DNA from 3 places in the Vibrio japonicus genome. Region 2 is predicted to be linked to each of the others. Evidence: predicted binding sites of a transcription regulator. Region 2 holds the regulator's gene; each other region holds the start of a gene.

Region 1 (4,374 bases), on a different replicon from region 2:
AACGCACTTTGTTGTTCGTCAGCAGACCCATTTGGCCAAAGACAGCGCCTTCATCCAAGCGGTTATAAAGCTCACCTTTACGTCGGTACACTTCGACTACACCGCTTCGCACCATATACAGGTCATGAATTTCGTCACCAAAGTGAATGATGGGGGTATCTTGACGAAAGTAGGAGATTTCAACGTGGCGAGTGACGAAGTTGAGGACGTCCTCTTCGAGTTCGTCAAAGGGTGGATGTTGGGCTAGGAAGTTTTTAATTTCCAATAGTTCTGCTTCCATGAAGAATTCCAGTGTTAGCTGAGTTGTTCTTCAATGGTACATGATCTTCGATGAGATTTCGTGGATTGAGCCTAATCGCACTTAAAAAATAAAGGCTTAGAGCAGAATCTAAGCCTTTTTGAAGGTGATAAGAGTCGGAAATCAGCTTAGGCCAACAATATTTCCATTTTCATCCAAGTCTAAATTCATGAAGGCTGGCTTATCTGGTAACCCTGGCATGGTCATTACATTGCCGCATAGTGCATAGATAAACCCAGCACCTGCACACAGTTTAAGCTCGCGAATCGGGACATCGAAGTGGCTTGGTGCGCCTTTGACTGAACCATCGGTTGAAATGGACAGTGGTGTTTTGGCTAAGCAAACGGCTAGATTATCGAATCCATGCTTTTTAAGCGCTTCAAGTTGTTGTTTCGCTTTATCACTCAGCACAACGTTCGAAGCCCCATAGCCCGCTTCTGCCACCGCCATGAGTTTTTCTTCCGTTGTTTGCTCAAAGGAATAAAGAGGTTTGAATGTGGCGTTTGACTGAGTCTGTTTGATCACTTTCTCTGCAAGCTCAACCGTTCCGTTTCCACCTTTGGCGAATCCTTCACTAATCGCGACGTCTACATTGTTCGGCAAGGCTTCAATCATGGCCTTGAGTTGGAGAAGTTCCTCTCCGCTGTCTTGCGGGAAGCGATTGATCGCTACAACAGCCGGAATGCCATATTTATTGACGTTGTTAATATGCCATTTTAGGTTTTCGAATCCAGCTACTAATGCTTCTGAATCGTTTTCAAACAACGACTTAGGGATAGGCTGGCCGGGTTTTAGGTCATACAAGCCCGAGTTTGCTTTTAAGCCACGTAAGGTCGCGACAATAACAGCGCAGTCAGGCGCTTTTCCGGATACTTGAGCTTTGATATTACAGGCTTTTTCAAATCCCATATCAGAGCCAAAGCCACCTTCGGTCACGGTGTACTCACTCAGTTTTGTTGCGATGTTATCAGCGATGATGGATGAGTTACCGTGGGCAATGTTTGCGAATGGGCCAGCGTGGATAAGTGTCGGCACACCTTCCAAGGTTTGCATCAGTGTTGGCTCAATGGTGTCTTTCATAGTGACGGCCATTGCGCCAGCGACTTGTAAATCTTCCGTCGTTACCGGATTACCATCAAGGTTATAGGCGACCACGATACGCCCGAGTCTTGCTCTGAGATCTTTTAAGTCTGTCGCAAGGGCGAGGATGGCCATTAACTCAGACGCCGCAGAGATATCGAAGCCATCTTCGCGCTCATAGCCGTTGATGGTTTTATCTGCTTCGTTGCGACCAACCGTTACCATGCGAAGTGCGCGATCATTGTGATCCATTACGCGCTTCCAAACTACGCGCATGGGATCGATACGCAGAGCGGTTAATCCACTACGCTGTTCAAAATCATCATAGCCATGGCGTTGTTCGTGGTAGATACGGGCATCGATTGCGGCGGCAGCCAAGTTGTGTGCTGCTGTAACTGCATGAATGTCGCCGGTCAGATGAAGGTTTAGCTCTTCCATGGGTGCAACTTGAGAATAACCACCACCCGCAGCACCGCCTTTTACGCCAAACACGGGCCCCATGGACGGTTGTCTGATACACGCCATGACAGAACGCTGGAGCTTAGCTAATCCTTGGGCAAGGCCAATAGTTGTGACGGTTTTGCCTTCCCCTAGCGGCGTCGGAGTCATTGCCGTGACAAGGATTAATTTTCCGGTTGGGTTTGACTGTAACCGATTGAGGCTTTTTAAAGACACTTTTGCTTTATGTTCACCCTGACTGTGAAATTCAGAGTTTTGTAATCCAGCTCGTAGAGCGACCTCAGAAATAGGGAGTAGTGTAGAAGCGCGGCAAATCTCAATATCAGACAGCATATAATCCTCAAAAATGGCACACAATTAGTGGGGCAATCGATTGCGATGGAATGATAGCGTTTAAAAATGCTTTGTAAAGCGCCACGCCAAGATGGGTGTCAACTTTAACTGAAATTGGGAGAGGATTAAACGATCTAGCTGAGTGTTGGCAAAAAAAGGACCTACCCGAAGGTAGGTCAAAATCCCTAAAATTACCTTGTGGAGCAAGGGGGGAGATAGCTAACGCTAGGAGAAATTGTCAACAAAGGGAGCCGCCGAAGCCCCCAGTGTTATTAGTTAGCAGTGCTTTCTTTTAGCTCAGCTTTTGGTTCGTCGATATCAACCACTTTCTTCGCGTTCCATACTGTTAGCGCAAGTAGTAGAGATACCACACTAGCCGCTAGCCAGAAGTACTGTGCTTGAGAGAAGTCGTAGTGTGATACGCCGTCAACCTCAGTGATAGTGATTAGAGATGCAGAGATCACTTCCTGTGCCGATGCTGCTAGGTAAGAGAACAGACCGATGAAGCCTTTCACCGCACCTACCGCGTTCTTAGGCATTAGGTCACAAGCGGTTAGACCTGCTAGGAATACCACTAGACCACCGATAGCGAAACCAATCAGACCTAGAGCCACAGCGTCAACTACGCGGTTGTCTGGACCGAAGAACATTAGACACATACCAGCGATGTTTGCGATACCGTAAAGTAGCGTAGGGATGTGACGGTTAGCGTTAAAGATCTTGTCAGAAACGATACCTGATAGAATCGCACCTGCTAGACCCGCGATAGGGTAAGTTGACATTGCGAAACCAGCGTCAATTAGCGAGTAACCTTTTGACTCTTGTAAGTATAGAACTGCCCAAGAAGACATCGCATAGCGAGATACGTACATCGCAGCACACGCCGCAGCGATTAGCCATACCGCAGGTTGCTTAAGGATGAATAGCTGTGCACGACGCGTTTCTTTTGGATCGTTTTGCTTCTTGATTTCTGGCTCTTCGTCAAACGCAGTTGCTGCATCTGGTAGACCGTAAGTTTGTGGACGGTCTTTAAGAGCAAAGAACATGCATAGTGCTGCTGCGATAGCCGCAATACCTGCACCGATGAAACCTGCACGCCAGCCTAGGTAGCTCACTAGAGTCGCAGTTAGGATCCAAGTGATACCTTCACCGATGTTACGTGAACCACCCCAAACAGAGTAACGACTACCACGTTGTTTTGGTGAGAACCACTGGAACAGAGACACACATGATGGCGCTGAACCCACAGACTGGAACCAACCGTTCAAACCCCAAAGTAGAACGAAGAATAAACCAGCAGTGTTAAGGCCCATTAGGATTGCCGTTGCACCAGAAAGTAACAGTGAAAACGACATAAAGCGGCCGATGTTGGCATAGTCAGAAAGGAAGCCGTTCGAGAATTTACCTATCGCGTAGGTGAAGAAGAACGCAGAGCCCATGATCCCCAGTTCTTCGATAGTTACGATGCCAGCATCAAGCATAGGTTTCTTAACGACACCCAAACTCATACGTACTACGTAGAATACTGCGTAACCAAAAACCAGACCTAAGAACACTTGCCATTGGTAGCGTTTAAATCTGGACTGCATAGCCTCTTTTGATCCATCGGACAGAGGTAAGTCCGGACGTGTTTTGAAGAAATTAAACATAATTGTTTCACTCCGAAGATTGTGAAGGTAAATGAGTTGTCGGGAGCATCATGCAAACAGAGCGAAAGAACTTCAAAAATGGGGTTTTGAGGCAAAACTGACTCAAACAAGTCAAACCAGTGAGTTAAAATTGCCACATTTCACAGTGTCAGGGGGGATAAAATTGATAAAATTATGCTTATCAATTTGAGGAATTGCGTCAGCTCTGACACAAAACTGACAAACACGAATTTAGTGTCTAATGATGAGATTTTGAATTGACGCACATTTTTAAGGGATTTGGTAGTTTGGACTTGAATAGCATCGGTAAAAAGTTAACGGTAGCAGCTGTCTGCTTAACGTGTTTTTCTACGCCAGTAAAAGCAGAAAAAGACGGGTTAGTTATCCTGACCACTTTTTCTGGAGAGCCTTTGGCCGAGCTGATATCGGAATACAAAACGCAGTATCCAACTGTCGATACCTCGTTAGTTTACCGCCGCACTCAGTCTGTCAGCCAACTGCTTAACAAAAGCTATATCGAAGATATCGATGTTGTATTGAGCTCTTCTCCGTATG
Region 2 (4,374 bases):
GCTCTTAATGAGTTTCACGCTGCTGGGTTAGATCCTTACCCAGCACCAACAAACTATCTCGCGTTTCAAAATGTCACTCAGGCTTGGGAGAAGTACACACCTAAAGCCAAGTACTTAGAGCAAACTGAGCGCTACTGGCATGAAACACTTGGCCGTATCTGGCAATCACTTCGTGATTGGGTATCTACCCCAGAAAAGCCTTTAGCGACGGAAAACGAAGGATAAAAAATACCGAGGTGAAAGCCTCGGTATTTTTTTATTGAGTTTTAGTCTCCGGCGAACATGTACCCTTCACCGTGAACCGTAACAAAGATTTGTGGATTCTTAGGATCAAACTCCATCTTAGCGCGCATGCGGCGAATCAAAACATCGATTGTGCGATCGTTAGGCGCGTCCACCCGGTGGCTGATCATGTTTAAAATACGTTCTCGGCTTAACACCTGCTTAGGGTGTGAAGACAAAGCAACCAGCAATTCATACTCCGCTTTAGTCAATTTGACTGGCTCACCGGCATGACTTAACGCGCGTCGCTGTATGTCGAAAGTCCACTCACCGAAACGAACCACATGCTCATCTTGCTTAGTTTGAACCGTAGAGCCTGAAGCATTGCGCGTATTGGAAATTCGCCACAATAGGTTTTTTACGCGAACCAAAAGTTCTCTAAGCTCAAACGGCTTCGTGACGTAATCATCGGCTCCCATTTCCAAACCAACAATTTTATCGATGCTATCCGTGCGTCCTGTTACCAGGATAATCCCAATGTCTGATTTACTGCGAAGTTCACGAGTGAGCATCAAGCCATCTTCACCTGGGAGATTGATATCTAGCATCACCAAATCTATCGCATTATTTTCTATGGCATTATTTTGTAGCGATTCGCGCATTTCCTCACCGCTTTGGGCCTCACTCACCTGGTAACCTTCATTCTGAAAATACCCAACGAGCTTGCTGCGAGTGACTGCGTCATCTTCTACAACTAGTACGTGATAACTCATTTACACCACTTATTTGCTTTGGTCTTCATATTGATCTGTATTCTATTCATAACTAGTAACATTTCTAGTATTTGTCACTTTAAATTTACGAAAGATGGTTTTTTATTGATTCAAAACAAAACCCGCTTACCTGTTTACTATCCTTAATATTTAGACTTAAATCGACATAATCACCATTACCGCTGTTCATTTTTATTATGTAGACTACCTGGCAGTTATCTTAGGAGTCTCAGCTAATGCAAGAAATCAAAGCATTCAATGAAAAACGCGCGGAAATCTACTGGTGGCTGTCTAGCCTTTTGGCAAGAGAGTTAACGCAAGAGAGTCTGGAGCAATATCATTCAGTAGAAATTCGTTCTTTCCTGTCAGGACTTGGCGAAAATGAGTCGCTGAAACCTGCTGTTACAAAAGTCGTGGATTCCCTAAATCGTCTTTTAGACAGAGAAGACGCACAGCTAGAGCTTGCTGCTGACTTTTGCGATCTCTTTTTAAAATCAGACAGAGATTCCGCACTTCCTTATGCCTCTATTTACATTGGAAAATCCGGTCTTTTGAACGATAAGCCAGCAAAAGAGATGGAAGATTTAATGCGCTCCTACGATATTGAAGTGGACAAGAGCCTGAATGAACCTGCTGATCACATCGCAATTGAATTGGACTTTTTAGGCAACTTAATCATACTTTCCAACAAGTTAGAGAAAGAGCATGAATTAGATAACGCCCTAACCGAGCAAGCACAGCTTATCCACCAGCATCTATTAAGCTGGACACCTCAGTTTTCCCAAAAGTGCCAGTCTTTGGATAAATTTGGCTTCTACGCGTCTATCGTACAATTACTTGTTTCCTTCCTAGAATTAGATTGCCGCTACCTACAAGGTAAAGAATAAAGGCGATTCTGTTTTTGTAGGTTTCTCCCTGATACGCAAACCTTTTATTTGCTCTTAAAAGGTTTGCAGTCTAAAATTGTGTCCGCAAACGATAACAATGATCGAAATGAATACAAACCGCTAACAAAGCGGTTTTTGTGTTTCTGATACTTTCTGCCAAATTATTCTAAACTTGAATATACTTCTGTGGCAGTAATCGACAGGACAGAACTTTATGGCCACTATTAAAGACGTTGCCCGCTTAGCCGGTGTGTCAACAACAACGGTTTCACATGTAATTAATAAAACACGCTTTGTTGCTGAAGCTACTCAAGAAAAAGTAATGGAAGCAGTCAAAGAGCTTAATTACGCGCCTAGTGCGGTTGCTCGTAGCTTAAAATGCAACACGACTCGTACCATTGGCATGCTGGTGACTCAGTCAACAAACTTATTCTTCTCAGAAGTGATCGATGGCGTTGAAAGCTATTGTTACCGTCAAGGCTACACGCTGATCCTGTGTAATACGGGCGGCATCTACGAAAAGCAACGTGACTACATCCGCATGCTGGCTGAAAAACGCGTCGATGGCATTCTTGTTATGTGTTCTGATCTTACTGAAGAACTCAGCGAAATGCTTGAGCGTCACAAAGATATTCCAAAAGTCATCATGGATTGGGGTCCGGAAAGCTCTCAGGCTGACAAGATCATCGATAATTCAGAAGAAGGTGGCTACCTAGCAACGAAATACTTGATCGACCACGGTCACACGGATATTGCGTGCCTAAGTGGACATTTTGAAAAGTTAGCGTGCCAAGAGCGTATTGCTGGTTATCGACGCGCAATGAGTGAAGCGAATCTCAACGTTGAAGAAGATTGGATACTGGAAGGTAACTTCGAATGTGATACCGCAGTACTGGCAGCGGATAAAATCGCAGCAATGGACAAAAAACCTACGGCAGTGTTTTGTTTCAACGATACGATGGCACTTGGCCTAATGAGCAGACTGCAGCAAAAAGGGATCCGTATTCCCGAAGACATGTCTGTTATTGGTTACGACAACATAGAACTGGCTGAATATTTCTCTCCTCCGTTAACCACCGTACACCAACCAAAGCGCCGTGTAGGTAAAAATGCTTTCGAAATTCTGTTAGAGCGCATCAAAGACAAAGAACACGAAAAACGCGTTTTTGAAATGCATCCAGAAATCGTTGAACGATGCACCGTGCAAAATCTGAATAAATAACCTTTTTGTGCATTTAACCCTTTGATTGATGGTGGTTAAATGCACAACTACCTAATCACCTCGGAACTAAGATCACATTTAGCTCATCTCCCCATGATAATTTGAACGATTTTTATTTATCCTCTGAAAGTTCGATTAGAGCCACGCACAGGGCAAACTACTCTGAAAAGATAGGACGCAAAGCCACCGGCCTAAGTATGTATATGTATGGTAGCGGGGTTGCCGATGGCAAAATGCAAATGCAATACAATGGATTCTTCATCCACAAGATGTCGGCTCTTCCTCAGAAGCAGCGTTCCGTTGGCGTTTCACAAAACTTAGTGGAATATGCACTTGTATGACGCCTTACTGACATAATGTATGCAATATTTTGCTACTCTCTCGGACCTGAATTGGTGGCGTATACATATACACCGAGAAAACACAGCATGGATAAACCAATACTTAAAGACTCTATGAGGCTATTTGAGCGACTGGGGAAAATTCACTCCCGCTCAATGTTTGGTGGTTTCGGCATATTTGCCGATGACACTATGTTTGCACTTGTAGTAAACGACAAACTTCATATAAGGGCCGATGACGAACTTGCAAAACGATGCAAAGAAATCGGGCTTGACCCATATGTTTATAAAAAGCGTGGCTTCCCCGTAGTGACCAAATATTTTGCATTGACAGAGGATTGGTCCAATGATGAGCAACGCACTTTAGCTATGGCCCAAGACGCACTTGAAGCAGCGAAGCAAGATAAACAGATTCAAGCAGAAGCAAAGCCAACTCGATTAAAAGACTTGCCTAATTTGCGCCTTGCAACAGAGCGCATGTTGAAAAAAGCCGGCATCAGTGATGTCGAGTCGTTGAAAAACGCAGGTTCGGTTGAGGCTTTTAGAGCAATTCAATCGACACAGACGTCCGAGCTCAATGTGGAACTGTTATGGGCTTTAGAAGGCGCTATAAATGGAACGCATTGGTCGGTTATCCCCCAAAGCCGCAGGCAAGAACTGCTGAGTATGCTGGGAAAGTAAGCCTCATTAGATATAGAAAAGTCAGCCCTGTGCTGACTTTGTTTTTTTAAGGGAATTTTTTATCCACTTAGGCGTTCTTATCAGATATGTCACTTTCATGTCGTTTAAGTCAAGACGACATGAATAATTAGCAAAGTAAGCAATGAAGTAGGACTTGGTAATGAATAAAAAGTGGATCCTTGGCTTAATACTGCTTGGCCTGATCATTTTCTTAGCGACAAATTTCGGCCAGTATCTGACACTCGACA
Region 3 (4,374 bases), 250 kb from region 2:
GGCGGCGCTAGATATTTCATTCAATGATCAGCGAATAGCACCACTCTTGTTCCGCTACCGTGCGCGACATTTCCCGCTCACACTAGATGAACATGAACAACAAAAATGGGCGAACCACTGCCGTGAATACTTCGAAAGTCGTATTGAAGATTACATGCTTAATTTGGAAAACTTAGTTCACGATTATGAGAGTGATGAAAAGAAGCTCGCTATTTTAAAATCGGTGTACCAATACGTACAAAAGCTAGTATCTTAATCATCAAACGCCTGCAGCCTACTGAGCCTTAACTCATTAAATAAACAAAAAGAGAGTAAGGCTCTAAACACCCTCAATTGGACCTTACGTTGTGAAAAATCAACGTATTTTTAATATTTGGACGACAACAACCTATGGCTAAAACTCTGCTTAAATACGTCGTATCTTTGGGGCTCATTGTCTTGTGCCTCATAGCAGGCATCAACTTACAACACCTTTTAGATACCTCAATCCCTGGAAGCATCATCGGTATGCTGATTCTATTTGCTTTAATGGTCAGTGGACTCGTTTCATCTGAATGGGTGAAAAGTGGCGCGACGCTACTCATCCGCTATATGGTGCTTTTATTTGTACCCATCAGTGTCGGTTTAATGGATCACTTTGATCTTCTCTTTGCTAATGCTCTCCCTATCTTAGCCAGTGCGATTGGCGGCACCTTATTGGTACTCGTCGCGCTAGGTCTGGTTTTGGATAGAATCTTAAAAGGAGGTGTAAAATAATGTGGTTACTAACGACTGTTGCTGTGTTTCTTGCCGCCCGCTGGTTATGCCAAAGGTTCAACTCTCCGCTAATGAATCCGCTCATCATCAGCCTACTAGTATTAATCCCTCTTTTAACCTATCTAAAGGTTCCTTTTGAAACTTACTATGCCGCAAACCAATGGCTAAACTACCTGTTGCAACCCGCCGTTGTGGCACTCGCCTATCCACTTTATGAGCAGTTCCCGCAGATACGAGCCAACTGGCGTATTATTGCCTTAGCTTGCGGTGTGGGAAGCGCAATGTCGATGCTCACCTCCAGTGTTATTGCCGTTTATATGCAGGCCGACATTACTCTGGTCGCCAGTTTATTAGGTAAATCGGTAACAACACCGATCGCCATGGAAGTCTCTAGTCATCTTGGTGGTGAGCCAGCCATCGCAGCCATTTTGGTTCTAACTGTGGGTTTGTTTGGCGCGATTGTCGCTTACCCTATCTACAATCTACTGAATATTACTCACCCAATCGCGAAAGGATTAACGATGGGGACGGTGTCCCATGCACTCGGTACAGCCGCTTGTGCAGAGCGAGACGGGCAAGACGCCGCATTCAGTTCGTTGGCGCTCGTTTTATGTGGTGTTATTACCTCTATCTTGGCACCATCATTCTTTGCTTTTGCTGTTTGGTTATCCGCTTAAAGACACAAAACAAGTGGCTATCGCCGTTAGACGAATTACGTTATTCGGCGTAGCTCACTCTATTTGATTATGTAATCGATATCATGTGTGAGCTCACTCTAACTATGAAATATGAAATTTAATTGCATTATTTAATGTGATCAAAGCCACAGTATTGTTTTGTGCTTACCATAAAATGAAATACCAGTATCGAGGTGGATTCACAGAAACTGTCAAGGATTCGCCAACGGTATCACTACATGTTTACACAAGGATCCAACATGAGAAGCCGCATTGAACAAGCGCTATCAGAAACGCCAAGCAACCTTGCAGAGTACTTATCGCCTATTTTGCTTGCCGACGACTTTGACGCGACTCTTTCTCCTGAGCAATTTAAAGAGTTACTCTCTATTTCTGGTCTACCGGATGATGAATTGCGCGTAGCACTGCTGCCTTTTGCTGCCGCCTATTCTTACGCACCAATATCCAACTTTTATGTAGGCGCGATTGTTCGTGGTTTATCTGGCCGACTTTACTTCGGTGCAAATGTCGAAATTTTGGGCGCGCAACTTGGGCAAACGGTCCACGCAGAGCAATCCGCCATTAGTCATGCATGGATGAAGGGTGAAGAAGGCATTTCAGATATCACCATTAACTTCAGCCCTTGTGGTCACTGCCGCCAGTTTATGAATGAGCTAACCACAGCACAAAGTCTGATCGTTCAATTGCCGCAACGCGATGAAATGACGCTACAAGAGTATTTACCGGAGTCCTTTGGTCCTGCTGATTTGGGTATCGAGTCTGGTTTAATGACACACGTGGATCATGGCAAAACCACTGAAGAATCCGATCAACTCGTCTTAGATGCACTGAAAGGCTTAAACAAAAGCCACGCACCGTACACGCACAATTTAAGCGGTGTAAGCATCAAAACCAAACAAGGCAAAGTGTATTTAGGCGCGTATGCAGAAAACGCGGCCTTCAACCCAAGCCTTCCTCCACTGCAAGTCGCACTCATTCAACTGCTTATGGATGGGAAGTCTTTAGATGCGATAGACACTGTTGCTCTGGCAGAAATGGCCGACGGTAGCATCAGCCACCTTGCGGACACTCAGGCCACCCTTGAAGCAATCAATCCAGACATTCCACTTGCTTATTTAGCCGTCTAAGATTCAAACCAGCGAGATTATTACGAAAAGTCCTGTTGAACAACGGGACTTTTTCTTATCAACATCAACTCATATATCAGCAATCCCCTTGCAAAAAATACGCTTATTTACATCCCGATGTTCTAAGCGACACATTTGCATTTCTAATTTTGCGCAAACGTTTGCTTTTGCCGTTTTAATCAGTATGATCTGGCCCGTATTCAATATCTGCGCTAATGAAAAGGTAAAATATGTTTGGTTCGGCTACTCGTAAAAATGCAACACGTGTTCTGCTTCTGGGCTCTGGTGAATTGGGTAAAGAAGTGGCTATAGAATGTCAACGCCTTGGCTTAGAAGTCATCGCGTGTGATAGATATGACTTCGCGCCTGCCATGCAAGTGGCGCACCGCAGCTACACATTAGACATGTTGGATGGTGACGCGCTGCAAGCAATCATCGAAAAAGAACAACCCGATTATGTCGTACCTGAAATCGAAGCCATTGCTACAGACAAGCTGGTTGAGCTTGAAGCACAAGGTTTAAATGTTGTTCCAACAGCGAAAGCGACCAAACTCACCATGAACCGTGAAGGTATTCGTAGACTGGCAGCAGAAGAGTTGCAACTTACTACCTCACCTTACCGCTTTGCAGACAACTACGCTGACTTTACCTCTGCAATCGAAGAAGTAGGCATCCCTTGCGTTTGTAAGCCTGTCATGAGTTCTTCAGGCAAAGGCCAAAGCGTCATTAAAACTGCAGATGATGTCGAAAAAGCATGGAATTATGCGCAAGAAGGCGGCAGAACTGGCGCAGGTCGCGTTATCGTAGAAGGCTTTATCGACTTTGACTACGAAATTACGCTGCTAACGGTTCGAGCTGTTGACGGCATTCATTTCTGTGCGCCGATTGGGCATCGTCAAGAAGATGGTGACTACCGTGAGTCTTGGCAGCCACAAGTAATGTCAGATGCGGCACTACAAGCGGCTCAGGATGCAGCAGGTAAAGTGGTTAACGCACTAGGCGGTTACGGTATCTTTGGTGTGGAACTGTTCGTAAAAGGCGATACTGTTATCTTCAACGAAGTATCCCCTCGCCCGCACGATACTGGTTTAGTCACTCTGATGTCGCAAGATAGCTCTGAATTCGCGCTGCATGTCCGCGCATTTACTGGCTTGCCAATATCTGGAATTACTCAATACGGCCCAGCCGCTTCTGCTGTGATTCTTGGTCAAGGGACGTCAGAAGATATTCGTTTTGAAGGGATGGAACTGGCATTGGCGCAGCCGCAGACTCAGTTACGTTTGTTTGGTAAGCCGGATATCGACGGTCGCCGCCGACTTGGCGTTGCCATTACTCGCCGTGAATCCATCGAACAAGCAGTAGCTGACGCAGTCAATAGCGCTGGAAAAGTAAAAGTGCTCTACTGATCGCCAAACTGCCGCACAAAAAAGGCTTGGTCATTCCAAGCCTTTTTCATCGTCAGCGGATTATGATTCAATGAGATACACTTCTTCAGCGAATCGCGATAATCCTTTTTTGGCTATTTTCGGATGTTGTTCATCCGCTTCATCTCGATTCAGCCTAGTGATTTTAAACTCACCAAACAGACGATTCACTTCCTGCTCTGTAACAGCAAATGGAGGACCAGACATCTCTTCCTGAATATAATCCAGCGTGACCAAAAGAATTCGGCCTCCCGGTTTCAGCAACGACTTAATGCGAAATGCATATTCCTCACGCATCACTTCAGGCAACGCAACCAAAGCAGCGCGATCATAAATAATATCGGCGGACTGAACTGGCGCGGTAAAGAA

What was found. The regulator PurR, encoded in region 2, represses purine synthesis genes. The targets are predictions, from matches to a motif close to TNANGNAAACGTTTNCNTNA.
Region 1: NP165_RS14105 (formate--tetrahydrofolate ligase) is a predicted target of PurR. The motif match lies at 2,199-2,218, and genes of this name have one in related genera.
Region 3: purT (formate-dependent phosphoribosylglycinamide formyltransferase) is a predicted target of PurR. The motif match lies at 2,731-2,750, and genes of this name have one in related genera.

Annotation. Positions count from the first base shown of each region.
Region 1 covers NZ_CP102097.1:183,391-187,764, reverse strand. Annotated here, with positions in the region: gene NP165_RS14110 (DUF294 nucleotidyltransferase-like domain-containing protein) at 1-280, opposite strand, end outside; gene NP165_RS14105 (formate--tetrahydrofolate ligase) at 422-2,170, opposite strand; gene NP165_RS14100 (MFS transporter) at 2,443-3,819, opposite strand; gene NP165_RS14095 (ABC transporter substrate-binding protein) at 4,107-4,374, shown strand, end outside.
Region 2 covers NZ_CP102096.1:1,774,430-1,778,803, forward strand. Annotated here, with positions in the region: gene elyC (envelope biogenesis factor ElyC) at 1-225, shown strand, start outside; gene torR (two-component system response regulator TorR) at 267-995, opposite strand; gene torD (molecular chaperone TorD) at 1,232-1,882, shown strand; gene purR (HTH-type transcriptional repressor PurR) at 2,097-3,104, shown strand; cyclic di-GMP riboswitch class I at 3,246-3,331, shown strand; gene NP165_RS08405 (TfoX/Sxy family DNA transformation protein) at 3,533-4,126, shown strand; gene NP165_RS08410 (TVP38/TMEM64 family protein) at 4,287-4,374, shown strand, end outside.
Region 3 covers NZ_CP102096.1:1,520,503-1,524,876, forward strand. Annotated here, with positions in the region: gene sbcB (exodeoxyribonuclease I) at 1-256, shown strand, start outside; gene NP165_RS07215 (CidA/LrgA family protein) at 391-756, shown strand; gene NP165_RS07220 (LrgB family protein) at 756-1,433, shown strand; gene cdd (cytidine deaminase) at 1,694-2,581, shown strand; gene purT (formate-dependent phosphoribosylglycinamide formyltransferase) at 2,812-3,987, shown strand; gene NP165_RS07235 (thiopurine S-methyltransferase) at 4,048-4,374, opposite strand, start outside.